One region of the Paenibacillus sp. SER-28 genome, then DNA from elsewhere that is predicted to be linked to it. Evidence: predicted binding sites of a transcription regulator. Region 1 holds the regulator's gene; each other region holds the start of a gene.
What was found. Region 1 encodes Rex, which represses fermentation and respiration genes when NADH is low (regulators of the CRP and FNR family bind a similar motif). Its sites were predicted from a motif close to TTGTGAAATATTTCACAA; they were not measured.
Positions count from the first base shown of each region.

Region 2: the regulator Rex is predicted to act here: its motif matches at 7,570-7,587, upstream of ACUYLD_RS17345 (cytochrome ubiquinol oxidase subunit I).
Region 3: the regulator Rex is predicted to act here: its motif matches at 1,739-1,756, upstream of ACUYLD_RS18120 (DoxX family membrane protein).

Region 1 covers NZ_JBRECM010000002.1:468,917-479,858, reverse strand. The annotation lists gene asnS (asparagine--tRNA ligase) at 1-344, opposite strand, end outside; gene ACUYLD_RS07625 (acetate/propionate family kinase) at 477-1,673, opposite strand; gene ACUYLD_RS07620 (3-hydroxyacyl-CoA dehydrogenase family protein) at 1,670-2,542, opposite strand; gene ACUYLD_RS07615 (AAA family ATPase) at 2,679-4,181, opposite strand; gene ACUYLD_RS07610 (hypothetical protein) at 4,174-4,707, opposite strand; gene ACUYLD_RS07605 (cell wall elongation regulator TseB-like domain-containing protein) at 5,241-5,765, opposite strand; gene ACUYLD_RS07600 (amidohydrolase) at 5,803-7,104, opposite strand; gene ACUYLD_RS07595 (redox-sensing transcriptional repressor Rex) at 7,091-7,744, opposite strand; gene dinG (ATP-dependent DNA helicase DinG) at 7,789-10,656, opposite strand; gene ACUYLD_RS07585 (tetratricopeptide repeat protein) at 10,812-10,942, opposite strand, start outside.
Region 2 covers NZ_JBRECM010000007.1:126,260-137,201, reverse strand. The annotation lists gene ACUYLD_RS17370 (ABC transporter permease) at 1-622, opposite strand, end outside; gene ACUYLD_RS17365 (cupredoxin domain-containing protein) at 1,067-1,483, opposite strand; gene cydC (thiol reductant ABC exporter subunit CydC) at 1,588-3,354, opposite strand; gene cydD (thiol reductant ABC exporter subunit CydD) at 3,335-5,095, opposite strand; gene cydB (cytochrome d ubiquinol oxidase subunit II) at 5,095-6,108, opposite strand; gene ACUYLD_RS17345 (cytochrome ubiquinol oxidase subunit I) at 6,095-7,501, opposite strand; gene ACUYLD_RS17340 (response regulator) at 7,905-9,563, opposite strand; gene ACUYLD_RS17335 (cache domain-containing sensor histidine kinase) at 9,556-10,942, opposite strand, start outside.
Region 3 covers NZ_JBRECM010000008.1:46,204-57,145, reverse strand. The annotation lists gene ACUYLD_RS18130 (DUF47 domain-containing protein) at 1-329, opposite strand, end outside; gene ACUYLD_RS18125 (DUF3048 domain-containing protein) at 518-1,612, opposite strand; gene ACUYLD_RS18120 (DoxX family membrane protein) at 1,862-2,380, shown strand; gene ACUYLD_RS18115 (dioxygenase family protein) at 2,539-3,330, opposite strand; gene ACUYLD_RS18110 (alpha/beta hydrolase) at 3,423-4,247, opposite strand; gene ACUYLD_RS18105 (hypothetical protein) at 4,520-4,819, opposite strand; gene ACUYLD_RS18100 (hypothetical protein) at 5,017-5,448, shown strand; gene ACUYLD_RS18095 (ABC transporter substrate-binding protein) at 5,600-6,547, opposite strand; gene ACUYLD_RS18090 (FecCD family ABC transporter permease) at 6,677-7,702, opposite strand; gene ACUYLD_RS18085 (FecCD family ABC transporter permease) at 7,702-8,721, opposite strand; gene ACUYLD_RS18080 (glycoside hydrolase family 43 protein) at 8,982-9,956, opposite strand; gene ilvA (threonine ammonia-lyase IlvA) at 10,145-10,942, opposite strand, start outside.

The DNA.
Region 1 (10,942 bases):
AGGAAATCTACACCATGCTCTTTGGGTGTAATCGGGTAGTTTTCGGTCAAATGAATAATTTCAATGCCTGTAACCGTTAATTCAAAGCCCGATTGGCTACGCGGTTCTTCACGCACCACTCCAGTAACGTAAAGGGAGCTCTCTTGAGTCAAGGATTTGGCGTCATTCCAAATATCCTCCGACACTTCGCTTTTCACGATAACCCCTTGAATATACCCGCTACCATCGCGCAGTTGCAGGAACTGAATTTTACCACTAGATCGTTTATTGTTTACCCAAGCGCCGATTGTAACCTTTTCCCCTACATGGCGGCCCACTTGGGCAATCGTACTTTTATTCGTCATGACCGTCTCTCTCCTCTTAACCGAAAATCAAACAGCCCTTCCCCCTGGGTCAGGCTGTTTGCTCTCGCTGTTTGGTGCATGCGGAACTCAAACGTAAGTCCGCATGCATAAAGTTTATACTTTCGAACCGAACTACTGAACCAGACGGAACGTGTCACGGGCAATAACCAGTTCTTCGTTCGTTGGAATGATCAGTACTTCAACCTTTGAATTTGCAGTTGTAATCCGGCGAGGCTCGCCAGAACGAATAGCATTCAACGATTCATCCAGCTCGATACCGAGGAATGTCAATTGCTCCAACACTCTCTTACGCAGAACGATGGAGTTCTCGCCTACACCTGCTGTAAATGCAATTACGTCTACCCCGTTCATTGCGGCAGCATACGATCCAATGTATTTGCGCAGACGGTATTCATACATTTCGAATGCCAATGTAGAATTAGCTTCGCCTTTTTCCATACCTTCTGTGATTTCACGCATGTCACTGCTGATACCGGAAATAGCTAAAAGTCCACTATGCTTGTTCAGCATGGAATTGACTTCATTGACAGTCAATTCTTCTTTGTTCATGACATAAGGTACGATTGCTGGGTCCAAATCACCACTACGAGTACCCATCATAAGACCTTCCAGTGGAGTCATACCCATGGAAGTATCAACAGACAAACCGCCTTGAACTGCTGTTACACTACCACCATTACCGATATGACAAGTGATAATCTTCAGGTCTTCCAAAGGACGACCAAGGAATTTGGCGGCTTCCTTACTTACAAAATCATGGGAAGTGCCATGGGCACCGTAACGACGAACCTTATACTTATTGTACAACACTCTTGGAATGGCGTACATATAAGCTTTTTCAGGCATGGTTTGATGGAACGAGGTATCAAATACCACAACCTGCGGTACATCTGGCATATTCAATTCAGCCGCTTTAATCCCCATCATGGAAGCAGGGTTATGCAGTGGTGCCAGGTCAAACAAGCGGCGGATTTCACTCTTCGCTTCAGGCGTTACAACTGCAGACTGTTTGAAGATTTCGCCTCCATGAACCACACGGTGGCCCACAGCCTGAATTTCACTAGTACTGGAGATTACACCATGTTCAGCATCTGTGAGTGCGTTTAGCACTTTACGGATGGCTGTAGTATGTTCCAAAATTTCGCTAACTTCGGTGTATTCTTCTTTATTGGTTGGCTTATGCGTAAGAATGGAGGAATCCATACCGATGCGCTCTACCAATCCTTTTGCCAGAACGGACTCGTCCGTCATATCATACAATTGGTATTTCAGGGAAGAACTCCCTGCATTGATTACGAGAATTTTCATATCCGGTCACCATCCTTGTCGTACTTAAAGAAGCCTTCGCCCGATTTCACGCCCAGATTACCTGCACGCACCATTTTCTTCAGTACGATGGACGGACGATATTTCAATTCGCCGAATTCACGGAACATACGCTCCAGAGCAGCCAAAACGGAATCTAGACCAAAGCGGTCAGCCATTTCCAAAGGACCGCTTTGGAAGCTATAGCCGATTCGCATAGCGTCATCGATATCTTCAGCGGAAGCCACGCCCTCTTGAAGTACATGGGCCGCTTCGTTAATCAGCAGACAGATAATCCGGCTTGTTACGAATCCAGGAGATTCATAAATCATGACTCCTTTTTTCTCCACTATTTCTTCCACGAACATTTTAGTGTGTTCAAATGTATCGTCCGAAGTTTTCAAACCACGAATAATTTCTACAAGATCAATACGGGATACTGGATAAATAAAGTGCATACCAATAACACGCTCAGGATACTTGGTCGAGCTAGCAAGCTCGGTCAGGCTCAGCGTGGATGTATTACTTGCAAGAATAATATTGCTTGGACACACATAGTCTAGCTCTTGGAACACTGCTTTCTTCTCGTCCAGATTCTCTGTAATAGTCTCAATGACCATATCGCAGCTGCCGAGCTCCGCCAAATGGATTACTTTTTGAATACGGGATAAGATCAATTTTTTCTCAGCTTGAGTAATTGCCCACTTTTCCAGTTGTTTGTCCAGACTCGTTTCAATCATATTGTAGGCGTAGTCTAGTTTCTCTGGTGTCTGCTCTACCAGCAGCACATCGATTCCTTTGGACGCGAGCATTTCAGAAATCCCCTGTCCCATGGTGCCGCCGCCGATGACGCCGATTTTTTTAAATTGCATGATTCTTTACTCCACCCTTTCCTGGTCACTCTCATATATTGTATCCTTCTTTGTCGAAAAATACATGTTTATGTCCCAATAGATAATAATATCTTAGCACGGACTAAAAGTAAAAAAAAATAACCAGCATAAAAAATTATGCTGGTAATAAAGCATTTTCACTAAATTGACATCTAAATTGATCTCCAGACAGAGTTTCTTCCTTCATCAGGATGTCAAGTGAGTTGTCGAACACAGGACGATGCTTTTCCAGCAACTCCAAAGTTCGGGTATGCAGGTCAGCCATAATCTCGCCATTTTCCCGCATAAGTTCTTCTTTGGTTACCATTTCCATGTTAATAATGCCAAGTGAAGTCAAACCGGAAGTCATCATCGTATGGACGATATTCAGCGCCTGCTCAAAATCATTACTTGAGCCGGTACTGCGACCGCCATAGTACATTTCTTCCGCCGTAGCCCCTGCGAGTGAGATCATGATCTGCTCCTCCAGGAACTGCTTGGTGTATAAATAATGCTCTTGCTGTGGATTGTGGCGCACATAGCCAAGCGCTTTCCCACGTGGGCTAAGTGCTACCTGGCTTACGCTACCGGGACGAACAATTTCGGCCATAATAGCATGTCCCAGTTCATGAATCGCTACACGTTTTTTCTCTTCCAACGTCGATTCTCGATCTGTCTTTTCACCCATCATTACTTTGTCAATTGCCATCGACAGATGCTTCTGCGCAATCATTTTCTGATCCTGTCTCATCGCATAGATTGCCGCTTCATTCATCACGCTCTCCAGCTGTGCGCCGGAAAACCCGTAAGATTCCTCAGCAATTTTGTCCAGATTCGCATCTTCCTGAATCGGTTTGTTTTTGGCATGAATTTTAAGAATATGAAGACGGCCCTTCTTGTCAGGCAAATCCACTTGAATATGACGGTCAAAACGTCCTGGACGCGTTAAGGCGCTGTCCAACATTTCTTTACGGTTTGTTGCTGCAATGATCAAAATCCGCGGTGTATCTGCCGAATAAATGCCATCCATTTCTGTCAGCAACTGATTCAAAGTCTGATCATATTCTCGTTGCTGTCCACCCTCACGTTTACCACCAATTACGTCGATCTCGTCAATAAAAATAATCGCATTTTCCTTCTTTTCCTTGGCTGCACGAGTACGTGCCTCCCGAAACAACTCACGGACACGACCCGCGCCAACACCAACGTACATTTCAACAAATTCACTACCTGAGGCTGCAACAAATACAGAATTAGTATAGTGTGCGGCTGCTTTCGCCATCAGTGTTTTCCCTGTTCCCGGAGGGCCTGTGAGTAGAACGCCTTTTAATGGACGGATACCAAACTTGGAAATTTCATCATGTCGATTCAAAAAGTCCAGGGCCTCACGCAACTCCTGTTTAGCGCTTTCCTGCCCACCGATTTCCTCAAAAGTCAGTTTGTCCGGACCATTTTTTTTGCGTTTACGTTCTTGCCCAGCACCTACGGCCAAGCCACCACGTGCATGCATGAGCATTAACAAGCCGCTGAGCATCACGCCAGCAACTAGAAGAGGGATAATATTCACCCCAATAAAAACGAGAAATATAATAGTCACCGGCACTATGCCGATTAATGTTTCCTTGATCCATCTAGGCATTAGGCCATACCCCCATTTGCTGAGATTGACGTGGCAATACGATAAATTTGGTCGCTTTCCCTTCGCTGAGTCGGATATAGACATTGTTCGAATCCATGTCGGTATCAGCTTTGATACCCGTCTTTTTCTTTTTCATCTGCTCAACTGTAGATGAAATTTGAGTATACTTTTTATTTTCCATCGCTTCGGCTACAGGAAACATAGCCTCAGACCACCATTGATTCAGTGCTGAATTGGAACGATCTTCAATATCCAGCTTAATGGTACGGCTGCCAATGATGGTTTGTCCTTTTTGCTTAACCACATCGACTAATCCGGCCACATCCGCCTGCGGTTTGAGATCTAGTTTCAATACAACCTGATCCTGTTTAATATCTATTTGAGCGCTTGTCACGCCTGGATATTGAGAAACCAGTTTTTCCAGAGGGCTTTGCATTGTAACCTGACGGTAAATGAACCATCCCCCAAATAGCAGCAAAGCTGCCAAAACTGCCGCCACAACGATAGGAACTGCACGCAATTTCAAACAACATCCTCCTCTCAAAATGTAAAACCCAGAAGAAACGGGACGAATGTCAACAAACAACCAAATTGCATGATCTTACACCGATCAGCAATTCTTTTTTCTATCATTTTTGTCTATCACTTATAAAATATAGTATATCATAACGTATATCTAATATCGAAGGCAATGTGTGGAGGAGTTGTGATGAGGCAAAATCTTTGGTTAAGGTGGAGGCGAGACGCTGAGCGTAGGATTTGATCTTACGATCGCTGTTGCCATCCGATTTTTCTCGATTATATTCTTAAATCCGGCGGCAATGGCGAACGCTCCTCTTCTCCAAATTCAAATCCTCCACTCCGTGCTGCCCGCCATAAAGATGAATTTGCCCTAGGAGAGAAGATGGATAGGTAAAGATGCTTCACTGGTTTTCAGCCCACTTTACGGCATAGCAAGACTAAAAGACGTAAATACGAATTTCATCGCATTTACGTCTTTTTCTTAAGCTTTCAATTATTTACTAGTCATTCATTCCACATCTGCTAATCCTCAACCAGCTAGTTATTGGGCAAAGTATATTTTACACCCGTCGCTACCCCATCTGAGAAACGATAAAAGCTGTAGTAATGATGACTTCCATCATCGTAAAACAACTGCCACACATATTCGCCATTGAACACACTCGGCTGAAGCCTTACAATTTTTACACCTGGAAGCTGCTGCTGAATTATTGCCGTCATTTTTTGCTCATCGACTCCATTCTTCAGCAGTTCGGTGTGAACACCGCTATTATCTGCGGCAGGTACGTTAGGTTGTCCTTCCACTTTTTGAAAAGGAACCCACACCATTATATTTTCATTCTGTGCATTTTTCCCTTGAACCACCCAATATACCTGATCCCACACAGACTTCCATGTTTGAGTCGTGCTAACCAGACCACCTGATTGCTTGGCCTTAATGATAGCGGCATTTTTCTCAGCCACCTGGTCTTGAGTAACATAGGAATAATACCAGAAAATGCTGACCAGGATCAGTATTACGGCCAAAATGGCGACCGCTATCCACTTTTTCTTATTTTTCAAACCCGTGCTTCCTCTCTAAGGGGATGTGACACCTGAATTAGCGCGACAGCAGCCCTTCAAAGGCGGCTTGTGCCTCATGTTTGATGCGTTCCTCGTCCATAGTCAGGCATTCGCCGTTTTTCACAACCTGACGACCGTCTACCCATACGTGAACCACGTCTTTGGCGCTTGCTGAGTATACCGCATGGGAAATAAGATCTGTACGTGGCAAGAAATGTGCCTGATTCAGATCCAGCGCGATAAAGTCAGCCTTGTTGCCTGCTGCCAACGCTCCTACTTCTTTTAAACCAATTGACTTTGCACCGTATTCTGTTGCCAGACGCAGCGCTTCACTCGCAGGAACTGCCGTAGGGTCACCAGATACACCCTTGTGAATAAGTGCTGCCAGACGCATTTCCTCGAACATATCCAGGTTATTATTACTGGCAGGACCATCCGTTCCGAGAGAAACGGTAACCCCTGCACGCAGCAATTCAGGCACTCTTGCCACACCACTTGCCAGCTTCAAGTTGCTACCTGGGTTGTGCGAAACCGCTACACCACGTTCAGCCAGTAAAGCTATTTCTTCGTCATTCAAATGAACGCCATGGGCAACAAGCGAAGGACGGGAGAAAAAGCCAAGCTTATCCAAGTGTGCAACTGGACGCAAACCGTAGTCACGTACGTTTTGCTCCACTTCGGCGATCGTCTCAGACATGTGCGTATGCAGCGGCAAATCCAGATCATGCGCAGCTTGTACGAATTTTTCAATAAACGCAGGTGGACAGGTGTATGGCGCATGCGGTGACATCATCGTTGTAATACGCCCGTCTGCTTTACCATGCCAGTTACGCGCAAAAGTCACGGCCTCAGCCAGCTTGATTCGCTGTTCTTCCTCCGAACATAGTCCAATTGCTCCACGCATCAGACTTGCACGAATACCTGACTCTTCAGCCACACGAGCCACCTCATCCATATGATCGTACATGTCCAGGAAGGTCGTTGTTCCACCTTTCAGCATTTCCAGCACAGACAACGACGTACCCCAGTACACGTCCGTAGATGTAAACTTGGCTTCCATAGGCCACATTTTTTCCTGAAGCCATACTTGAAGTGCCAAGTCATCTCCATGCCCACGCAGCAGAGACATCGCCGCATGACCATGAGTATTAATCAGACCAGGTAAAAACAAAAGCCCCTTACCATCGATCGCTTCCGTCTCTTCCTCACCCGAAGGCAAAGTCTCGCCAATGTAAGTAATGCGGCTATCTTCCACAATCATAAAACCATGGATTACCCCAGCTTCTGGTCCATTTACGGCAAAAGAGCCGTTTTTAATCATCCATTTATTCACTGTCATATTGTGTTTCTTCCTTTCCGTCCTCCAAATAATAAGCGAGGCTAAGCAAATCAGTTGTAAAGTCTGTGGCATGAATCCGAATGTTGGCCGGTGCCTTGAGAGTAGTCGGTGCAAAGTTCAGGATCGCTCCAATTCCGCTCTCAATAAGCCTGTCAGCCACGTGCTGTGCTTCAAAATCAGGTACGGTAATAATCCCGATTCGAATGTTTTTTTCTCTCACAGTCGCTTCCAGTTCATCCATCGGTTGCACGACCAATGTATTGATCTTGGTCCCTACCTTATCCGGAAACGCATCAAATACCGCTACAATCTTCATATTGTCTTTTAAATAAGCGTTATAATTCGAAAGGGCTTGCCCCAGATTACCCGCTCCGACCAATACTACATTAATTTGCTGATCGATTTTCAGGATATGGCGTATTTTCTCAATTAGATAAGAAACATCATAACCGATACCCTTCCGACCAAAATCTCCAAAATAGGCGAGATCTTTACGGATTTGGGCCGGGTTCAAATCTAGCCTCTGTCCCAACTCTTGAGAAGAGACCGTAGCCACCTCCCGTTTGTGAAGTGCATTCAGATAACGTAAATATACGGGTAACCTCCGTACGACAGCCTCTGAAATTTTATCTGATTTCATACTTGCTCCCCCTAATTGTAACGAACATACTTAGTGTCCGTCCGTTATGCCTCGGTCTCCGGGGCGGATTGGAGCCATTCGGCGATGCGGGGCACCATTTGCTCCGATGGCATATGCTCCATTTTTGGTCCCGGTAACGAGTACAAAAAGTGCTTTCCGTAATAGGATTCGATCACACGCGTATCGTAAACGATAACGACCCCGTGGTCGCTCGCTGTACGAACCAACCGACCAAATCCCTGTTTGAAGCGAATGACCGCTTGTGGTACAGACAGCTTCATAAATGGATTCTTCTTCTGCTGCTGGAGCAGCTCGCTTTTTGCCTCCAGCAACGGGTGATTCGGCGGTTGAAATGGCAAGCGAACAATGGCCAGACAAGTCAGAGCCTTCCCCGGAATATCGACGCCTTCCCAGAAGCTGCTGGTTCCCAGCAATACAGAAGCTTTGGCTTCCTGAAAACGGCGGGTTAGCTTGCTGCGACTCCCACTGTCCACACCTTGTCCCAGCACAGTAATTTCGCTGGATGCTAAGGCCTCTTTGAGCGGCTCATACACTTGCCGGAGCATCCGATAGGAAGTAAACAGAACGAGCATTCTCCCCCGCGTCGCCTGAGCAGTCGCTCCTAGAGAGCTAACGAGCATATCTACAAAGTGTGCATCTCCTACACTGCCCTTCACGCTTGGGAAATCCCGTGGAATGACCAGCAGCACCTGATCCCTGTAATTAAAGGGTGACGGGAGCTGCGAAGTCATCAGCCGCTCTTGATCTGCGGCTTCCTGCAAGCCGAGCTGATCGATCATGTACTGAAACGACTTATCTACCGATAAGGTAGCAGACGTCAGAATAATGCTTCTTTTTTTGTCAAAAAACATTTCTTTCAACTGGCGGCTCACATCGACGGGCACCGCATAAAATTGTAATGATTTACTGCGGAATTGCCCACTCGCTTCGAGCCAGTATACGGTTGTTTCATCATCGAGTCGCATAAAAAAGCGCAAATTTTCTCGAATCCCCGCCAGATCCTTGAGCAGACCCGTGATATCTGTAATAAGGCTATCCGCCGCATAATCGTCATGTTCTTCCTTGACGTCCAGCATCAGCTTGTCACCCTTGCGCAAAATTTCACTCATCGTTACATATAGCTGATTTTCCAAAGCCCCCGCCTGATCCCACTTTGCAGGCTTGGCTGAAGGTTTGAGACGGGAAGAAAACTGTCCTGTTTCACCTGGTGTCGCATCGCTTCGTTCTGGCAACATGCCAAACAGCTTGTCGCTTAGCAGGTCCCAAGTTTCCTTAACCTCTAACACGAGCGGATACATCTGATCGATGGTTGAGGCCCAATCCGTCGACTTCTCGTGCCCCGATTTCGCCAACTGTTGACGAAGTGAAGGCAGTTGTCCATTCTTGCTGTCTTTGAACAGTCGCGTCAGTGTATGCACGAGTGTGAAATATTTCATATGCATACCTAGGTGCTTACCAGCTACTTCCTCCAGGTGATGGGCTTCATCAATCACCAGATGTTCATAGCTCGGCAACAATTGGTGACTAGCTTTGACGTCTGTAAACAACTTAGAGTGATTCGTAATAACAACATCCGCTATCCCTGCTTCATGGCGTGCACGATGATAATAGCATTTGCGGAACCATGGGCAAGAACGACCAAGACAGGACTCTGAATCACTCGCCACCGTTTCCCAGAAATCTCCACCACGGTTGCTCAGATTCAGTTCTTCATCATCACCGGTTTCTGTTAGCGTCAACCAGACGATCATCTGAGCAGCTGTAATTAAATCTTCCTTCGGTGTCGCGAAGTCTCTTCTGTTTATTTTATGTTCAAACTTACGCAGACACAAATAATGTCCCCGACCCTTGAAAATAGCAGCCCGGAACGGAAACGGAATCACCTTGGTCAGCATAGGAATGTCACGCTCGCGTAATTGCTCCTGCAGGTTGATCGTATGTGTACTTACCATAACTCGCTGTCCTTTTTTCACACTGTGATACAGCGATGGGAGCAAATAGCCGAGGGACTTCCCTGTTCCTGTACCTGCTTCGATCAGCAGATGCTTGTCTTCACTCAGTGCCTGATTTACACCCTCAATCATCTGTATCTGCGCCTCGCGCTCCTCATATTGGCTCAAGGATGAACGCAAATTGTCCCGCACATCATCCATGTACTCCTCAAAGGAAACACCTGACAGTGGATTCGGGTCATCTTCTCTACGCGGAGCAGCTAGCTCCGTCCAATCTTCCACTTTTAGCGCAAGCTGACGAAAAAACTGATGCCCCTCCAGATCCTGAATAGGATCAAGCTCTTTCTCTTCACGCACCCCATCAAGAAACCATCCAAGGTCACTGTCTTCCTCTGCAAACAAATCGCTAAGCCGCTGTATGGTTATCAAAGGTAATGCTTGAAGCTCACCCAGACACTTTAAAAACACCTCAGCCGTAGCCAACGCGTCGCTGTCTGCTTGGTGAGGGCGATCATGCGCCAGCCCAAACTCAGAAGACACAAAACCCAACTGATACGAAGATAGCGATGGAAACATAATTTTCAGAAAATCCATTGTATCCAAGATTCTTCCGCTAAACGGCAAATATCCGCACCGATCCAGAGCGTTTTGCAAAAAATTAAAATCAAACGCCACATTATGACCGACCAGTACAACATCGTCCAGCATAGGCACGAGCTCCATCATCATTTCTTCAAGTGCAGGAGCATCCTTGACGTCATCGTCTGTAATTCCGGTCAACCCGGTGATAAAAGGGGGAATAGATCTGCCAGGGTTTACATAAGAGCTGTAAACACGGGAAATGCTGTTATCATGATCTATAATTGCAAGTCCGACTTGAATGATGTCATCCGCGGACTGGGTGCCTGTCGTTTCAAAATCCAATACCGCAAATTTCATTCGGGCTAATCCTTTCTTATGACACTTACAAAAATAATAACTCTGTATATTAGCATAGCAGAAGATCGCCTGTTTGGAAATTAAGACAGCCAAAAAAGACGATGCACACGCCGCCTGAGAGGTGGGCATGCATCGTCTTGCTCGGTGTCTGACAACTACATCCAGGTCATCATGGAGCTGTCGTATCGAAGCTTTTCGGTACCGGACAGACAGGCTTCCATATTGTGCAGCGGCTCGGGTAACGCAGGATCGAACTGATGTGCGAGAGCAAAACATTTTTGCGCCT
Region 2 (10,942 bases), on a different contig from region 1:
TCCAGATGTCGGAAGCGGTTACAATGTACCAGAACCAGCTCCCCTTTGCCATGAACTGAATCGGTTCATCCACAATATGAAGCGCTACCAATATATCGTTGACAATGCCTCCGTCAATGGACAGCATCTTGGTGACCAAACCGGCTACAACTACCCAGGATACAAAATGCGGAAGGTAGGATATTGTCTGCACAAACCGTTTGAACAGCATACCACGCAGCTCATTTAACAGAATTGCAAAGAAGATCGGTACGACAAAACCAAATATAATCCCCATCAGGCTCATCGCTAGCGTATTGCGTAATACCAGATAAAATCGTTCATCCTGAAATAGCTCAATAAAGTTATTCAGCCCTACCCATTTCTGGTCCGAAAAAGATTTGGCTGGCTTATAATTTTGAAACGCCATCGTCCAGCCCCAGAGCGGAAGATAGCTGAAAACAAACACCCATATGACGAAAGGAATAGACATAAAATAAAGATACTTTTGCTGCTTTACACTGTCCCACAAGCCTTTTCTACCACGTTCAGGCTTCGGGCCGCGAGCCTTGCGCGGTCTTCCCCGGTTGGATTCAGGAATCACAGCTCCATTACTGGAAGCGGTTTCAGTTGAAGATCCCATAACAAGCTCCTCCTCATCTCTAGATACTATTATCATACTTTGCTGGCTTGAAAGCGGGTACCCGACGAATTAGGAGAAAAATCAGTTCAAAATTAGATATATGGGATGAAAAAAATTACATTCGTACCACTACGCATGCGGATGGTGCTTCCCTCGCTGTTGTCCCCGGATTTCTTGAATAAGCAACCAAAGGTAGAAATCCGGGGACAAAGGCGACCGCTTCGCTTGTCCAGCACCATTCCGCCTGCTCCGTTCTCATGTAAATTTTCTGAGAGAAGTCTTGTAAAAAACAAAAGATCAGCAATGTAAGCTGATCAGAGGTAAAGGATAATGCATATTGCACCACAGGTGGATGATGGTATATACAGACTGTCGCAATTAGCCTAATTGATTAAAGGAAAAAAATAGCTTTCTAGCATCAATGTGCTAGAAAGCTATTTTGATTTATTTTACTGTGATCGTCCCAAAGTACATGTACATGCCACAATTATACTCATATACCCCCGGCTTCAAGTCCTTGACGGTAAAATAATTATTTTCGTGATCCAGGTAAACGTCCATTCCGATCTTCAACGACTGCACTTCATCAATGCAAGTAAAGGATGTCATTTTCTTGAAATTGATTTTGGTTGGAACGCCAGCTTTCACTTCAATATTTTTAGGATAGAAACCGTCCCCTTTTACACCCACTGTAACAATCTCATATTTGGTCTTGTCTGGCTCTTCCTGAGCTTGTTTAGGTTGACTGGCCGGAAACGACGACACGCTCCCCTGAAAATAAAACAAGACAAACCCGCCCATACTCAGGGCTACAAAACCAATCAGCATCAAATGCCAATGCTTAGAGATAAGTGCTTTCATTCATATCAGCCCCTCCAGTTGAGTGTCTACAGTTGAGTGTCTACATGTGACGCATCAACTCTAACCAGTATATAAAAGTTAATCAAAATTTTAAATACCTCATTTCACAGGCTCGGATGATCCAGCTCATACAGGCTGCGGTATCGGGACTGCTCCTGCCACAGCTGTTCATGGCTTCCTCGCATGGAAATGACCCCTTTTTCCATAAAGATCACCTCGTCCATATGCTCCATTCCTGTGAGATGATGCGTGATCCAGATGAGCGTTTTACCCTCCAGCACACGAAACATCGTCTGCATGAGCTCATGCTCTGTCAGCGGGTCAAGCCCCACTGTCGGCTCATCCAGTAAAACAATCGGGTGATTTTGCAGCAAAATCCGCGCCAGTGCAATTCGCTGTTTTTCTCCACCGGAAAAACGAAGACCTGTCTCCTGCATTCGGGTATCGTAGCCCTCCGGCAAAGAATCAATTAGGGCTCCAAGCCCTACCTGCTCTGTTACTGCACGAACCTCATCCAGCGTAGCATCGGGTCGTCCCAGCCGAATATTGTTCGCTACCGTTGTATCGAATAAATACGGCTGTTGGTTTAGCACTGCAAATAGACTGGAGTATGCTCCACCTGTATATACGGGAATCCCTGCGACAGTGACGCTACCTTCATCAGGCTGCAATGCTCCCTGAATCAGGTTCAGTAGCGTGGACTTGCCCGCACCACTGCGACCAAGCAATGCAACCTTCCCCCCCTGTGGTACGTGCAAAGAGATATCACGAACGCTCCATTCCTGCGTTGTCGCATAGCGGTAGCTTACGTTGTTCAGCAGCAGGTCTCCTCCGTGGCCCAATCGCATAGCGGTAGCCTGTTCCTCTAGAATATCTGCTGTTCCGCCTGCTCCAGGTGTAGGTGTGTCTTTCTCCGAATCCTTTAACCGTCGAAGTGAATCCTGATACTCCGGCGCATGAACCACCGCTTCTCCAGCGCGAACGAAGGCATCCAGCAATGGAAAAGCCACAAGGGCAAAGGATGCCAGCCATGTGGCTTCTATACGATTCTGTGCTACCAGTCCTCCAGCCCACACAGTCATAATCACAACCCCGCCACCTACAACGCATTGTGCGATCCAATGAGAACGCCACTCGCTCCGGCGAAGTGAATTTTCCATTACGGCAGCCCTATTGTGTCGTTGTGTAAAGGTGCTCAGGAAATGCCCAGTCCGTCCGCTCAGCACCAGATCACTCATGCCAAACAGAGCATCCGTTAGCTCCTGATAGGCTTTACTCCGTTCCTGCTTGAACACTCGCCGTTTGGCGAGTGAGGTCCATAGTGAGATAGCCGGGGCAATAAAAAGCAAAAATCCGCCATATAACGCCATGAGCAAGGCAAAGGTTCCGTCCATCCGTCCAAGCGCCCAGATGCCTGCTGCATAAATCAGCAAAGCCGATAGCGCAGGCAAAACTAGCTTCAAATAGATGTTTTGAAGCTGCTCAATATCCTCTGCCAGCAGTCCCAAGAGGTCCCCTGTACGGAATTTGCTGCGAATCATCAGCGCCTGCGGTTCCACTGCCCGATATAAGCGTACCCGCATACGGGACACAAGGCGCAGTGCGGCATCATGTCCTACCAAGCGCTCCAGGTACTGAATAACCGCTTTACTAAAGCCAAATGTTCGCACAAGCACAATTGGAACATACACCATTAATATATTTTCCGGTTTTAAGGCCGAACGGGTAATCAGATGACCGGACGTAAAGAGCAACGCGCCCGCACATCCAATGGCCAATGCACCCAAAAGAGCAGCTACCAGAAAAGCCCAAAAATATTGTCTCAGATACGTCACAAACCAGCCTTGTCTGCTATTGTCCGTTACTCTCATATCGTCCGTTCCCTCCTTCCGACATCCCCGTCAGCAATCGGTAATATGCCCCCTTACGGGCAATCAATTGTTGATGGGAACCTACTTCTTCCAGACGACCTTGATTCATCATCCAGACACAGTCCATATCTGGCATCCAATGTAGCCGGTGGGTGGCAAGAAACACTCTTTTGTGTTTCAAAACCGATAAAATCGTCTGTTTTAGCTCCCACTCTGTCTCAATATCCAGATGCGCCGTAGGCTCATCCAATAAAATGACCGGACGGTTACTGAGCAATGCCCGTGCCAATGCAATCCGCTGCGCCTGCCCTCCGCTCAGTGTCCTACCCGCTTCACCAATGGGCTCATTCATTCCACCCGGAAGACCGTCTACCAGTTCACGCAGTCCAACCGCGTCAATCGCCCACTCTACCTGCTGGTTGGATGCCTCAGGTTCATAAAAGCGGATATTATCTGCCAAAGAAGAGCTAAACAGGTAAGGATGCTGTGGAATATAGGCAATATGCCGTTGCCATTCAGTTTTGGCTTCCCCAGCCAATCCGCATCCATTCAGGAGTAGCTCGCCTGAAGTCGGATCAGCAAAGCCGCCAAGCAGACTAAGCAGCGTCGTTTTACCTGCACCGCTAGCTCCAACGATGCCGATCATGTTCATGTGCGGTTCAACATGTGCAGACACATGTTCAAGCCGAGCCGAACCGTCTTCATTAAGGAGGCACACATCAGACAGCTCAAGAATGTCCTGTCCCGTGATGTCCAATCCTTTATCGTTAGCTGCCTGTTTATCCGGCTTGGTCGCATCATCTTCTGTACTGAGAATGGAGCGTATTGCTCCCCAAGCCTCCTTACCATCCAGTGAAGCATGATAGTCTGATCCCAACTGGCGTATAGGCATAAAATATTCTGGCGCCAAAATAAGCACCGCCAGCGCTGCCTCCAAACCCACCGAGCCACTAATCAGGCGCAACCCCAAGCCTACCGCGACAAAAGCGACCGATAGCATACTAAAAAAATCAAGGGCAAATGAGGAAAGAAACGCTACCCGCAGCGTGCGCATCGTTGTCGTGCGGTATTGGTCGCTGACCTTCCCAACCGTTTCCCCATGCTCTTGGCTACGACCCAAAAACCTTAGTGTCTGAAGTCCACGCAGCGAATCCGTGAAATGGTGAGATAACAGACGATAGGAACGCCACTGCTTGTCTGCCTGCTTCCGCGCCGCCAAGCCGAGCAAAATAAAAAAGCCTACCAGGATCGGCATCGTAGTCGTCAAAATCACACCTGAAATGACATCCAATGTGAAAACATACACAAGCACAAGTATAGTTACAGCCATCATGTCAATCATACGAGGAATGGACAGTTCCAAATACGTGCGAAAACGATCCATGCCGTCCAGCGCTAGCGTCACCAATTTGCCGCTACCTTCCTGCGCTGCAAACCCCGGCCCCCGTTCGAACAAACGTGCAAGCAGACGCTCCCGTAAGGAAGCGCCTGAAGCTTCAGCAAAACGGCCTGCTGTCCGGCGTTGCAGCCAGATCGCCGTATGCCTCGTTGCAAAAGCTGCGAAAAACAACGCCAGCGACGGCCAAGCCATCACCAGCGGATTTTTATCAAATAAAATCGTAATAGCCTTTGCCAAGAAGACTGCTTGTGCAATCACTGCGGCCCCCTGGAGCAGGGAAAGGGCAGCCAGTAGCAGCATCACTGGCCGAATGCCCTTTAATTCAAACCATGCCTTATCCATTAGTATTCCAAATGATCCTTCTCACTGAGACGCTTATGGAAAACAAAATAGCTCCATGCCTGATAAGCCAACACAAAGGGTAAAAGCGTTGCTGCAACAATCGTCATGGCTTTCAGTGTGTAATGACTGGAGCTTGCATTATAAATCGTTAAATCAAAAGCACTGTTAATCGAGCTCACCATAAATCTTGGGAACAAACCGACGAATAACGATACGAAGGTCAGTAAAATCACTGCACCTGTCATCCCGAAGGCCCATCCTTCACGGCGCTGCTTCAGGAAGTACCCTGTCAGCACATAGGCGACAATTCCCACCGCAACCGCAGCATACATAAAGGGACCGCGACGTGCGAATAAATCCGTTGCAAAATAAGTCCATACCACCATGCCCGCGAGTAAAATGCCCAATACCGGAAGAAACTTGGACGCGATCACACGCGCGCGATCCCGTACTTCTCCAATCGTCCGCAGGGAAATAAACGTCAGTCCGTGCATTAGACACATTCCGACCACTGTCAGTCCAATCCATACGGTGTATCCATTGAATACATCGGAAAATCCAGCTTTCAAATCCATGTTTTGCTGAATAGGTACACCTTTCACCAAAGCCGCAAAAGCCATACCGAACAGCATCGGCGGTAGAAAGCTGCCAATCAGAATGCAGGCATCCCACGTACCTGTCCACCATTTCCCTTCAGCCTTGCCGCGGAACTCAAAAGAAACTCCACGCAAGATCAAACCTAGCAAAATAAAGACAAATACCAGATAATATCCGCTGAACATGGTTGCATAAAAATGTGGGAAAGCGGCAAACATCGCACCTGCTGCTGTAATCAGCCACACTTCGTTGGCATCCCAGAATGGACCAATCGTATTGATCATCAAACGTTTTTGTTGGTCATTACGCGGCACCAATCCTGTGGCCATTCCTACGCCAAAATCAAAGCCTTCCAGAAAAAAGAAGCCAGTAAACAGCACAGCAATCAATAGGAACCATAAATCATTTAGCGACAATGGTGTCACCCCCTTGAGCAAAAGGATCATGAATTACCGTTTGTTGATACGGCTCAATATCTGGACCTTTGCGAGCCGTACGGTAAAACAAAAACGCCAGCACACCTGTTAAAATTAAATACAATGTGGTAAATGAGATGAACGAGAACAACACTTCTCCAGCCACAACAGTAGGCGAAACAGAATCTTTCGTTTGAAGCAGACCAAATACAGTCCACGGTTGGCGACCTATTTCAGTCATGATCCAACCTGAAGTATTCCCAATGAATGGAAGGGATATCCCCCATATCATAAGACGGAAGAACCAGCGATGTGAACCTTCCAACTTTTTACGGAACGTCAGGTAAGCTCCGTATAAAGCGAGTGCAATCATGCCACATCCCGCCGCAATCATAATGCGGAAGCTCCAGAACGTGGTTCTTACTGGCGGGATATAATCTCCCGGACCATAGGTTTTCTCATATTCTGCCTGAAGCTCATTCATACCAGGCACAGAGCCGGTAAATTTACTATAGGATAGAAAACTCAAAGCAAAAGGAACTTTAATCTCAAAGGTATTTTCCTTTTTTCCAGGATCAATCCATGCGATAACTGTCCAAGGAGCGGGGTCACCGCTGTTCTCCCATAAGCCCTCACTGGCAGCCATCTTCATCGGTTGTGTTTTCACTAAATATTGAGCCTGACCATGACCAAACAAAGGAATAGCTATGGCGCTGATTAAGGCAACAATAATGCTCAATTTGAAAGAAGGTTTAAAAAAGTCCATATTCTTTTTTTGCATCAGCTTCCATGCACTGATACCCGCGATCAGAAATGCTCCTGTCGCAAAAGCAGCAAACAGCGTATGCGGAAATTCCCATAGCAGTTGTTCGTTCGTTAGCAGAGCGGCAAAATCTTTCATTTCTGCACGTCCATTTTGAATCTCATATCCTACGGGACGCTGCATGAATGAATTAGCAGCTAGAATCCACAATGCCGATAACATCGTACCGATAGATACCAACCACATACAGATTAAATGGACCGTTTTGGACAATCTTTCCCAACCGAATACCCATAATCCGATAAACGTCGATTCCAGGAAAAATGCAAGCAATGCTTCAATCGCCAGCGGCGTACCGAATACATCACCGACAAAACGGGAAAAGTCCGACCAGTTCATCCCGAACTGGAATTCTTGCAAAATCCCGGTGACGACGCCCAGTGCAAAGTTAATCAGCAGAAACGTTCCCCAGAATTGCGCCATTTTTTTGTACAAGTCATTTTTCTTGATAACATACATCGTCTCCATAATTGCCACTAATAACGACAATCCAATAGAGATCGGCACATAAACAAAGTGAAGAATCGTTGTGGTTGCAAACTGCAACCGTGCCAAATCCAATACGTCCATGATGTTGCTCCCCCCTGCACTTCTCTTAACAATGATTTATAGTATTTATAATCTGAAGTCTTCTCCATTTGTGATAGTATTCACATTCTTACATATGCAGCGGTCACTTTTTAGAAAATGACTCACTCCATACCTTCACCATGGTTGTCATGATCCGGCTTCAGATTTATCCCCATTATATAGAATAAATTTAAATGAAATAGAATCGAAAATGTGAACATCGTGTCAAAGCTGTGTCATAATGGTGGCGATTTGATGAAAACGCCCTAAACTACATAATAAATGTGACATTTTCGATTGATCTATCCATTTTTTCACCATAAAAAAAGAGCCTCTCTTCGTTCGAAGGTTATACCTCCGACATCTGCAAGAGAGACTTCATAGCGTTAAATCTAGGAATCTATCAACAACCATCTGTTCCTCCATTCTTTTGAACCCGATTACGGTAGGAGGAAGGTGACATTCCAGCATACTTTTTAAATTTACTATGAAAATAATCTGCATTCGCATATCCCACGCGTTCCGCCACCTGGTGTACCTTAATTCCTTGTGCAAGCAATTCCCTTGCTCGCTCAATCCTCACCTTATCCAGGTAGGCATTAAAGGCCTCGCCAGTATGACTTTTGAACAGTTTGCCCAAATAGCCACTATTGTAATTAAACATATCTGCCAGTAACTCCAGTCGCAAATTTTCATCATAATGACTATGTATAAAGTCAATCATTTGTTTCATGATGATGCCCTTGCCACCAGATTCAGTCTGGCCAATCCATTGCAACACATGCTCCAACGAGTGATCTACCAGCTCGCCCAATGTGGAATAAGCATATACATCGGTTATAAAACTGGAGTGCTCCTCCAGCACGGTTCTGCTGTGATCCTGTCCGGCTGCATACTTGTTCAACGCCAGTGTGAATGTTTGGGCGAACGCTGCCTTGATTGCAGATTCTGTGCGATAAATCCGTGGAAATTGGTCTTCCATTTCCTTAATGACACGGGTTGCAGCTTCACTATTAGCCATATCTAGCGCATAGTACAGCTTTTCTGCATAACGTAGGGGATCATTTGTAGCACGATCAGACGCTCCACTCATTTCAGTCTCAACTATCTCCAATTCGTATAGGTCTCCGGAAAGCATGACTCTTTCTGCCCGGAACAAAAACGTACGTTCTAACAATCGTAGTGCCTGCTCAAAAGATCTGGGAATGTCGTTAAGAATGGATACAGGATCACCGGCAGCCACATAAATTTCCGTTGCCCACGGCTTTAGCTCCTGTCGCCAAGCAGCCAGTAATTGAACAGCATCTTTCTCCGTTTTTAACGTGGCGGGAAGCAAAAGACCCATATATATTCCAGCCTCAAACATGATACCTCTGCCCTGCTCATGGCACAATTCCGTTAGCCGCTGCTTTGCTGCCGACTGCCGAGCTTGTCGATCCCAGTCAGGAATACGTAAATCCAGCAGAATAACCTGATAGCTACTCCAGTCCAAGGCTGGTAACGCGGGCTGTTGTCCATGTTTTCCGTTACCGCTTTGATGTTCAGCTTGCTCGGATGCTTTGTGCAGAGAATCGCTGCCTTCTACGGCCTTACGAGCATGCTCTCGATGAACCGGAAACAATAATGCTTCGATCCAATTACGCTCATGGGAAGGCGTACTTCCCCATTTGCCGTCTTCTTTCTCGTCCTCAATGTTTTGCCATACCCGTTTCAACTCTGTCGTCATTTCTTCCTCATCAACTGGCTTCAGTAGATAGCCATCTACCCCGAAGCCCAAGGCTTGCCGTGCATAATCAAAGTCTGCATATCCGCTTAATATGAGAAAATGAAACGGCTCTCCGTTCTTTTCACGTATGCTTCGTATGACCTCCAGTCCACTCATCCCGGGCATACGAATATCTACAATGACCAACTCCGGCCGATGCTCTCCGAACTTATCCAGAGCCTCGCGTCCGTTCCCTGCCGTATCGACAATACGGAAGCCACAATTCCCCCAGTCAATAATAGAGGACAATCCTTCACGAATCGCAGGCTCATCATCTACAATCATTGCTTTATACATTTGACTCTTCCTCCCTTGGTATGGAAAAGTATACGGTTGTTCCTACTTGTAATGCGCTTTCAATATGCAGTCCATAACGTTCGCCGTACATCAATGTCAGACGTTGATGTACATTACGCAGGCCAATACTGCTCCCTTCCGGCTCATCCGCCCCCCTGATCCGATCTAGCAGACGGGTCAGTTGCCCAGCTTCCATGCCGATCCCGTCATCTTCTACTTTAATTTTCAACTCTCTTTGTTCTATTGTAATATCTACCTTCACGGTAACTGGCTCTTCCTTATTTTCCAGGCCATGAATGACTGCATTTTCCACCAGCGGTTGTATGATTAAGGGAGGAATCGACATGTCCGTCGCGCTTTCTTCCAAATTCACTTCATAGATCAAACGATTTCCAAATCTGAACTGCTGAATTTGCAAATAGGATCGCACCATATCCAGCTCCTGTAGTACCGTCGTTTTACCACTGCCAATCTCCAGATTCCGGCGCATCAGCCTGCCAAGCAAACGCACCGTCGTTGCAATTTCCGCTTCCCCATTCAGATGTGCTTTCATTCGAATGGACTCTAACGCATTAAACAGAAAGTGCGGATTAATTTGGCTGGCCATCATTTTTAGCTTGATATCCTTTTGTGCCAATTCCAGCCTGTTGTTGTGCTCACTCGTCTCATAGACCTGCGCCATGAGTTGGCGAATACTACTCACCATATAGTTGAAACGGCGGGATAAATCCCCGATCTCGTCCCTTCCCTCCACACTCGATACCACATGAAAATCGCCCGCGGCTACCTTACCCAGCTCATAGCTCAACCGCTGTAGTCGTTTGGTAATCAGCCAGGAAATGATGGTGATTAGAATCAGTGCCATAACCAGCACTGCAAGAACACATAAAGCACCAATCAGGCTGATTCGGTTGGCTCCCTGTACAATATGCTCCGTCGAAAACACTGAAATAATCGTAAATCCGCTCACACTGGAGGCGGGCAGCAGCTCATCCACGATGATGTTGGAGGGCACTCCGTTGATTTTCGCTTCATATATCCCCTTACCCGCACGCTGGACGTCAAAGCCCAAATGTAAATCGCTCAACGTTTGGCCCACCGACTGTGGATGAGTAGCTGCGACCACAATCCCGTTACGATCTGTAATCAATGTTTCAAAAGGCTCCTTGCTCAGCATATGATTCAACTCGGTCTGGCTCAGCGATATCATCAGAACTCCCTTGGTACTGTATTCGGGAAATGGAATTTGCCGTACCAGGCTCAGGCGATTAACCGGGTTATCTTCCTTATCCTGAATGTAAAACCAGTTAATCGCCGTCCCCTTCAAAGCCGTCTGGAACCACGGCTGCCGCTCAATGTTAGAGTCCACTGGAATAAAC
Region 3 (10,942 bases), on a different contig from region 1:
TGCACAATATACTCGTCCGGCTCCGTAATGTTGTACATATAAAAACGAGAAGCCGTCGCTTCAAGACCGTCCAACACATCATCCATGGTTGTTGTCAGTTCCATGATGTCGTCGCGTTCCAACGGCGTAATGAAGGTCTTGTTCAGCTCAGTAATAATCGTGTGTGTGTAATCATCACACTTATTTTCATACTTCTTCATTTCATTTGTAAACAAAGTCACATCCTGAAGATTTGAAGTATGTTGGGCAAAATAATCGGCTGCTTGCACGATCGTATCTGCCATATTTTCCAACGTCTCGAAGAATATATCCTTTTTCTTCAATCTCATAACGATTACCCCTTTACGAAAATATCCGCAACCTGTTTCGACTGCAATAGACAACCTTTGCTATCTTATCACACTCATCAATGTTTTTGTAATGTTTGTAAAAGCAAATTTCACGACATACGTATACAGTGCCCGACATGGAAGGTCATTATCCGACAATTTCTTCCTAAAAAGGTGTATTTCGTTTTCTAATTTGCTGCTATGGTTACATGTTCCTTTAGTGAAGTATCTGCAGGTACCACATGTATATAGGATGTACCTGGCGTTAACGGGATTTCAACCCCATTTTTCATAAAACGAATCGCATCGCCTGGTGTATGCTGCCACTCAGCCTGTATTAACTGTCCTTGTTGAAACACCATGGCCTCTCCACTGCCGTCCAGCTCAACACTTAATCTGCCCACATCATCCAACGTTCGATGTCTAGCGCTCATTACAATAACATTGGCTGCTGAGAGCTGTTGGTTATTATTTTGATCCATATGTGACTTTTCGTTCACAAAACGCTTATATTGTTGATTCGCTGGATCATAGGTATAAGATACCCGATAGCTTTTAAGCAAAAACCGAATTTGCAAAGATGCTGCTGTCTCGTCCATCATAACTGGGGTTTCACCGGATTTAAGGTAAGAATATACTGGAACGTCCGTATGCTTGGCATACCCTTTACTATCGCTTCCTTTGCGCAGCCTGTTCACGTCTGTGTATAAATTATGTGGAGGACGACGATCTTTGCTTCGCCAGAAGTAAGCCCCTCCATTTGAAATCTCATCCAGATGTTCCTTCCGCTGCTGCTGTAAAATCGCATAGGCATCTGTGCTTCCCCCTGCGTGTATAGGCAACGCACCATAGGTTTCGCCCAGCTCAATCAAATACGGTCGAATGCTACGGACCGGTCCAATCTTTACATCTCCACCATGACTTTGGAAAAAAGCGACCAGACGGGTAATCCCGCCTTCTGCAAGAACTTCATATACCATGTCTGCCTGGCTAAGTCCTGCCTGAGGACGTGCAGCCGGAGCATTGTTAATCATGACAGCGAGCGGCCGCTCCAAAACAGGCTGCTCCACCGGAAGACCGGTAAGCGGAGCTGTAAATGCCGGAATAGACTGCTCCTTCGGCGGTTCAAGTGCCTCCTTCTCTGTTTCTTGCTTGGTCGGTTGGGGAACGGATTCAGATTCACCCGTATTGGACATAGCAGTACAAGACATCAGCGTCATGCATAACAGAGCTGAGGCCATCACACGCAACCAATGATTTCGTTGGGAAATGGGCCCGGACAAGTTCATCCCTCCACTTAGTTATTTTTCTCATTATAAGCTTTATTTCCTGTTTTTGTCTTGATTGAAGCGTAACCACTCTATAGAATACTTATCTAAAGACATTAAAATTTAAAAAATATTCAGACTTTGTGATTTTTATCACAAATAACTGTAACTGAACCTACTACAATAAAGGTGTAGCAAAGATGATCATCCCCAACAAAATGAAATACAACCAACATTATAGATTAAGAAAGAGGAGTGGTTTGAATGTTTAACAGCTGGTTACGTGAAAACAAAGTCGCAATGTGGTTGCTGACTGTAGTACGGGTTTATCTAGGTTATGAATGGATGACCCACGGACTTGAAAAGCTGACAGGTGGATTCGATGCAGGCGGATTTATCTCGGGGGCCATTGCTAAAACAGGTGGAGACCATCCCGCTGTACAAGGCTGGTGGGGATCGTTCCTGGAAGCCTTTGCCCTGCCGAATGTAGGTTTGTTCAACGTCCTGATCCCATTGGGTGAGTTCTTGGTCGGGGTTGGCCTGCTTCTCGGTACATTGACTACACTGGCTGCTTTGATGGCTATGGTTATGAACTTCTCGTTCCTGTTCTCGGGTACAGTAAGCACCAATGCAATCTACCTGCTGTTTGAAATCTTCCTTGTAGTTGCTGGTGCAAATGCCGGAAGAATTGGCTTTGACCGTTGGGTACTGCCCTTCCTGCGTGGACTGTTTCGTAAAAATAAAGATACCTTTCCAGCGGACCCTAGTCGAAAAATAGCTTAACCATCCCCAAAATAACCGTTATCCTCCGGGATAATGGTTATTTTTTTGCGCTGTTATGCTCACGATACACGTGCCTTCTAATTAATCGAAGACGCAAAATACACAAAAGAACTTCCATTCCCACACACCATGTGGATTCGGAAGTTCTTTTTTTACATTTACGTATCACTTTCTTGACCAAAAGCCCAACAATTGAGACTTAACGAGCCAAGGACATACGATTGAAAAAGCTTACGCGCGGAGCGCTCATGATCCGCAGCCCCCATCGCATAAAACAAAGGTGAAAAATGCTCTATTCCATAAGAAGGTACCGCCTGTTTGGCATATGGAGCCTTCTTGTCATATTGGAATAGGTGACGCAAATTCCAGTCTTGAAGCTGCTGTGCAATCCAGTCATCATATTGAACGGCCCAATCAGCTGGCTCACTCGTCTGCTTGAGTGTCCGCAAGTTGTGGACCAATCCACCGCTACCGATAATCAAAATTCCTTGTTTTCGCAACGGCGCCAGCATCCGCCCAATCTCGTATTGCTCCTGGGGAGCGCGCCGAGAATCAATGGATAAGGGTACGACCGGTATGTCTGCATCAGGATATATATGCCGCAAAACCACCCATGCTCCATGATCCAGTCCTCGGTTCCGAACCGGCTGGTGGAACAGGTTATGCTGACTGAACAGATGCTCTATCTCCTCATACAGCTTTGGATCGCCTGATGCAGGGTAATCAATTGAGTACATTTCTTCGGGAAAGCCATAGAAATCGTGCAACGCTGCATGCTGATCATCCGCGCCAATACATTGATCGGGGCTATCCCAATGCGCGGAAAAAATGACAATTCCTTTGGGTCGGGGCAGGCTCGCGCCCAGCTTTGCAAGAAAGCTGGTATATGCGTTATTTTCTACAGCCAGTGTCGGTGAACCATGCGCAACAAAAATTGAGGGTAATGTCATCGCTGCCAACCTCCACACGCCAGTATAGTGTTACTCTTCCATTTTACTCCGGCGGAGGCGCAATTTCCAATACAATCCGTTACACACTGAAATCAGATCATCCAGTGCTGCCAATCCCGTTGAATATTTTCCTGTTCATCCAGCCATTCAAGTGTTCGATCGATCAGCCGTTGCCGCTCTTTACCTGACGAGAAAGTGTGATCTCCCTGGAAAATAATCTCTTTATCACAGCGTCCCTCTGGACGCATCCAGAATATCTTTTGAAACAGAAATGCATAATCCACAGGAATAATATCATCCGAGGTGCCATGAACAACAAGCACATCTCCGTTAAATTTAACGGCCTCCTGGAACGGTTGAAATTGAGCTAACGACTCAAAATAAGCAGGCGTAAACTTATAGCCCAAATAGTCGGCATGACCGGTTTTAACAGACTCATCGTACACGCTTCGCTCCGTAATTTTGACGATGTCGTTGAACGGGTAGCCCACTGCGGACCAAAGAACCAGATTTTGTACTCTCTTGTCCCGTACGGCTGTGAGAAGGGCAACTGCGCCCCCCAGACTGTGACCGATCAGCGTCACCTTGGTCGGGTCAATGTCCGCGCAATTGACAGCGTAATCCAACACGGTACGTGTCTGATTAATCATGGACTCTAACCCCTGCTTGCCATATTCCCCCGTGCTTTCTCCACAACCGGCAAAATCAAAGCGCAGGACAAAGTATCCCCCTTCCGCCAGTTCACGCGCAGTCTTGACGAATAATCGATCTACTCCGATACGATTGCCTACAAAACCGTGACATATAACAACGAGAGGAACCCTTCTCTGACGATCTCCCTCATTTGTACGGTTTGGATAATGAATTGTTGCTGCCAGTTCTTCATGTTCAAAGCGAATTCCAATTTGCCGTTCCATCCTGATTCCCCCTGTTTCAAGCTTCACTACACATTTATGAATTCAAACTCATATCGTAACGTGGACTATCCATCCAGGATATTCATTCACTTTAATTCCGATAAGTTTAATAAGATTTTATAGTAAAGTCAGTCTATCATCGCCCTGCTTCCTTGTCAACCTGTCAGTTCACATCGTAAAAAAAGTAAACAAATAGCGCTCCCCGATGCGATTCCGGAGAACGCTATACTACACTTATTAGAGTGAATCCACTACATTAAAGTAGACATTCGTTATTCGTAGCTGTTCCTAAACATTTGGTGGGTCTTCGTTCGTCCCTCCCACTCCAGCTTACAAGAGGCGCCGTTATGTTCATCCTCATGCCACAGGCTGCGGTAGTTCTGTGCACCTAGTTCACCCGCAAATTCTGTATCCTCAGCCACTTCGATATCGTCCAGTATACGGTACGTTGGAGATGATCCTTGAACGCTCCGGTGACTCACATTTGTAGACGAGGCCACCCCGCTATTCCCGTTCGAAGCGTTTGCCAGTCGTTTTTGGACTGAATAATCTGCCTGGTTCTCCAGTTTCATGATGCCACACCCTCTTAACGTTTATATTCAGGTTGCTCTATGTGCTCACCCTGTATCCAGTTTGAGGAGAATGCAGCGGTAATATACATTTTATAGATAAAGTCTTTTGCCATCCGACGCTTCCTCACGTATACTGTCTTTGTTACGAAATGGCGGTTCCATCAGCCCGGGATACGCTCATAAAGCAGGAGGAAGAAATGAATAAAGCAAAAAATTATACGCTTATTGCATGGATTGCCTTATCTATGTTTTTCTTGACACAGGCAATTATCGGATGGTTTGTCACCTTTACAGGTGGGGATATCAAACCCTTTGAAAAAATCAGCCTATCCACCCTTATCATCATCGCCGCAGGAGCCATTCTACTCGTTGAAGCTTTGATGAATTTTATGGACCGTCCCGAAGAAGGCGAGGAGACACAACAGCCAGACCATGCCCCTGTAAAGCCCCAGATGAATCTTAAATCCATCTTGATGTATGTTGTGTTAGTTGTCGTGATTCTTGTCGCCGGACTGGCGCTGCGCAGTGTACTGCCAGTATTCAGAATCTCACCTTGGGCGAATTTAATTCTCGCCGCCATTGGATTTATTGGACTCAAACCAATTTTTCTGCGTAAAAAACGTTCATAGCCCACAATTCTCATTATATGGAGCTGCCTCATTTTGGATCGCAGCAGCTCCTTTTCATTTCGATCAGGCAACCGACTTACACGCCAAAAAGCCGTATTCCTGGCCTGCAAGAAGCTGCATGGGGGGAATACGGCTTGATATACTTTAGAACTTATTTGGAAAATAGTTGTTCTGCATTATCCAGAGCAATTTTATGTCCCATCGCGGAATAGTCCAGCCAAGGTTGTCCGTCCAACATGTAGACATGCCCTTGCTTCACCGCCTTTAGACCTTGCCATACTGTATTTCCTTCCAGCTGCTTGTATACCTTTTGGGCATCCGCGCCTTTACTGATGATAACAAGGATCGCATCAGCATCATAATCCGGTAAAACCTCTTGGGAAACAACCTGATAAGCCTTGTTGATCTTTTCTACACCTTTGGCTGGCTTCAAGCCCAAGTCCTGATACAACAGCGGCCCTACCGGACGCTTCATCCCCATAACACGGACCTCTTTCGCCGTCACACGTACAGCCATAACCGTTCCGTCCCCAATTTTTGAATGAATCAGCTTTTTGACTCGTTCCTTCTGTGTATCATAATCTTTTAGAAATGCGTCTGCCTGTGCTTCATGTTTGACCATAACGGCTATTTTTTTCAATTGATCCTTCCATGTGCCTTCATCCAGATCAAAAACTTCGGTTGGCGCAATTTTTTCAAATTTGGCCACATCGGTTCCCGAATATTTTTTGTCCAAGAAAATATGATCAGGTTGAAGCTCCAGTACCGCTTCCATATCCGGGTCTGTGACAACACCTAGCTTACGGGTATTTTGAAGACGATCTTTTACATGGGGCAGAAAATCCTTCACATCTCCGCCAATGACCGAACCAGCCGGAGTAATGCCCAATGCCAGCAGGTTGTTCGTCAAATGAATAGACATCGAAGCAATACGCGAATCCGCACTAATGGTTGTCTGCGCACTGCCAGCCGCTTTCGTATCGGTAGCCTGCTTGTCGGCTGCTTGTCCGCAAGCGGACAGCATGATCATGCATACAACAAGAGTTGTGACTATCCATGAACGTTTAAAACCTGAACCCTCAAATTTGTGTTTTCTCATGATTACTCTCTCCTATGCTACAGAAACTCTACATTATAACGATCAATATAGAAGGCTTCTACTTAGTTTTTAATTTCAGCGGGTTGTATCATTTGCACCATATGATTTCATATGTACCTGATCCTTCTGTCATTTTGTTCGGGACAGCAGGAATAAAAAATACGGAGCTCCTACCACAGCAACCACTACACCTGCGGGAATCGCATTCGGCTGAAACACCGAACGCCCAATCGTATCTGCGGTGACCAGAATGACGACCCCGACCAAACAAGCTACTGGCAGCAAATGCTGGTACATCGGCCCAACCAGACGACGAGCCAGATGAGGTGCAATCAGCCCAATAAAACCGATGCCTCCGGCCATGGATACGCTGGCACTGGATAGAGCCACGGCTGCGCCCAGCAGTAATAGGCGCTGGCGCTTCACACTTGTGCCGATTCCAGCTGCGGTCTCGTCGCCCAACGACAGGTTGTTCAGACTACGCGTCTGCGACAGAACGTAGGGTAAAACAATGACTATCCAAGGCAGCAAAGCCGCTGCATGTATCCAGTCCCGGCCCCAAACGCTACCAGCCAACCAACGTGCAGTAAATGCGTACGTATCCTCATCCAACCGCAACGACCAATACAGCGTTATGGCGCTAAGACCCGAGGCTACACCGATGCCGGACAAAATCAGACGCACGGGCACGATTCCTCTGCTGCGGCTATAGGACAACAAAACAATCAGCACGGCCGCAATGACACCTCCTGCAAAGGTAAACAAGGGGATCAGAACGGCGGCAGATCCGTCCAGATCGCGAAAAAAGCTAACGAACATTACCAGCCCCAACGCAGCCCCTGCGTGAAGTCCCAGAACTCCGGGATCAGCGAGTGCGTTCCGTGACAAGCCTTGCATGACCGCCCCGGCTGCGCCTAGTCCCGCTCCAGCCAGCACCGTTACAACGATACGAGGCAAACGATACTCGAACAGAACGATATGATCACGTCCACTGCCACCGCCAAACAACGTATCCAGCACGCGTAGCGGTGGAATACGAATCGTTCCGGTATTCAAACCCAAAACAAGGACGGCAAAGCTGATCCCCGCCAATACCAAACAAACGAGCCAAGCCTTTGTCGTCCTTGTATCCCCGGTCCCTAAAGAGCGTCTCACTATAAATCCCTCCTTTCCTTACGGGCGAGAAAGAGGAAAAAGGGTACTCCGATAAAAGACACCATAATTCCGATAGCTAGCTCCTCTGGTGGATTTGCCATTCTCGCTCCCAAATCTGCCAGCACCAGTAACGCGGCTCCCAATAACGCAGACAGCGGCACGATCTGGCGATAATCCACACCAATTAGCTTGCGAGCAATATGTGGGATAACCAAACCTACAAAGCCGATGGCTCCGGCAGCCGATACAGAGAGTCCAGCCAGTACTACTACAGTCAGCAGACCCAAAAGCCGGATACGCCTGAGATTCAACCCAAGGTTTAACGCCACCTCATCGCCCATCGAAATCAGCGAAATGGAACGTGCCAGCCCCATAGACCAGGCGATCACCATAAGTAAAATCGGTGCAAGAATCTCAAGCTGCGACCATTTAATCCCGGCTACACCACCCGCATACCAGAAGGCTAAATCCTGACTTAGATCAAAATAAATCGCAATCCCCGAAGTCATGGAACCTAACAAGGCAGCCGTCACAGCTCCAGACACCGTCAATCTCATAGGTGTCAATCCTCCCGGTGCAGATGCTCCCAGACCAAATACTAGTAAGGTACTCATCAGCGCCCCCAGGAACGACAATACAATTAACGTCCCATAAGGTAGATTGGGGAAAAAGGCAAAACTCACAGCAACTACAAACATCGCTCCTGCGTTAATGCCCAGCACACCTGTATCTCCCAGCGGGTTGCGTGTAATACCCTGAATCAGAGAGCCTGCCACCGCCAGCGCAGCTCCAATAACAGCGGCACCCAGTACACGCGGTAATCTCAGCTCGTGAATGATCTGATGTGTCATTAGCGAACGATCATAGTGAAATACTGCCGACCACACGGTGCTTACGGTCAAGTCCTTGGCTCCGAGAGAAATCGCGGCGAATATGGCCAAGGCCAACAATACAGCCGAAGCTGTGAACAACAACGCCTGCCGAATCCTACCCGCTCGAAGAACTGGAGGTGCTGTTATGACTACTTTAGGAACTTCCCTCTCTGTCAGATCTGTATGTTTGTCCATGCTGTCTTTAGACTGCATTTGGTGAGGTCACTCCCTCCGTACCTGAAAATCATCACGGCTCTCATAACGATAATGATAATTATTATCAACTTGATACATAATAGCATGTTTCTATGACATTGCAAGCCAAAAACTGCTCCCCCTTAGGGGGAACAGTTTTTGGCTATATCTATGTGAGATCGCTATACTGATGACTTCAAGCATCCCTCTGTTTAGTACGTAGGCCAACCTGCCGAATCCCATTTCAAATCACTAATCAGAAGCTTTGGATTTCCACCATCAGTGGCATCATAGGCATGACGTGCAATCACACTGTTGTTATAGACAGATTGTCCACCCGGTCCCTTCCAACGGTCATTCCCCGCATCCAGTATCGTTCCACCGCCATCCATCAAGCTTTTGCCGCTCTTGTCCACATACGGTCCGGTAATACTAGTAGAGCGACCGTAAATGATTTTGTAATTACTGTCTACGCCTTTGCAGCAGTTATCAATGGAAGCAAACAGATAATAATAGCCGTTGCGGTATGTAACATGTGGAGCTTCCAAACCACCAGCCGTACGCTTGGCGATAGAATAGATCTGGCCCGTAGGCTTCATCGTATTTTTGTCCAGTCGAGTCACTTTCAAGCCTGAATTCCATGAACCAAAGGAAAGCCACGGGTTACCTGAAGCGTCAATGACGAGATTCGGGTCAATGGCATTGTAATCGTTAGCATCCGTCGTACGCAGCACTAGTCCATCATCTCTCCAGCTCCCCGCGCCAATACTCGTTGCGGAGGCTAGTCCGATAGCCGAGGTCCGGGCACCAAAAGTAGAAATGGAATAGTACAGCCATACCCGTCCATTATACTTTTGAGCATCCGGTGCCCATACATCGTTAGGCTTTTGCTTAGGTACATACGATTTCCACCATGATGGCGGCGACAGGAATATTTGCGGCAATCTGTAAAAATTGCGTCCGTCGTCCGATCTTTGAACCTGTATCCCCTGCCCTGTGGAGAAAATATACCATGCGTTGCCTTCCTTCGTAATGGACGGATCATGCACTGCTACATCGCCAGTTAACGCCCAATGCTCTGCGGATGCAGATGGCATCACTGACAGCATTAAAGCAGCCGAGGTTACAGCAGCAAACGCCGTTCGGGTCAATTTACTCTGTACTGATTTTTTCCATGCTTTCAACATTCCTTCGCACCTCCGAATGAGTATCTTATAATGAAATTCAGGTGACACACCTATTACATTAGTGTTTATACTTATGAAGTTACCCATATATTAACCTATCACATTCACTTTTGTAAACGCTTTATTTCAAATAAAAAGAAATTTATAAACTATGCATTATACATAAAAAGGAGCCCGTAGGCTCCTTTTTAAATTAACATATTAAATAGATTTTCGTTTTTGTTCAGTTCCGTATATTTAAGCCCCTTGCGGTTCATTCGTTCAATTAAAGGAAGATAGTCTTCCTTGTGGAACAGCTCAATGCCGACCAGAGCTGGTCCATTTTCCTTATCATTCTTTTTCGTATATTCAAACCTAGTAATATCGTCGTCCGGTCCAAGCACATCCTGTAGAAACTCACGCAGTGCCCCGGCTCTTTGCGGGAAATTCACCATAAAATAATGCTTCAGTCCTTCGTAAATTAGGGACCGTTCCTTAATCTCCTGCATACGATCTATATCGTTGTTACCACCGCTGACGATACAGACAACCGTTTTGCCTTGAATTTGCTCGCGATACAGATCAAGTGCTGCCACAGGCAGTGAACCCGCAGGCTCCACAACAATCGCATTTTCATTATACAGTTCCAGAATCGCGGTACATGCTTTGCCTTCCGGTACCTTCACAATATCGTCCAAGGTATGTTTACAAATATCGTATGTCAGCTGACCCACACGCTTCACCGCAGCTCCGTCAACAAACTTGTCTATTTGATCCAGTGTAACGACCTTGCGCAAACGCATCGCTTCCGTCATCGACGCCGCGCCGAGGGGCTCCACGCCAATTACCTTGGTGGACGGACTCACGGTTTTAACATACGTACCTACGCCTGCCGCCAAACCGCCGCCGCCAATCGTTACGAACACATAGTCCATAGGTGTATCTAGGCTCTCCATCACTTCCATCGCAATCGTACCATTGCCCGCAATAATTTTCGGCTGATCGAA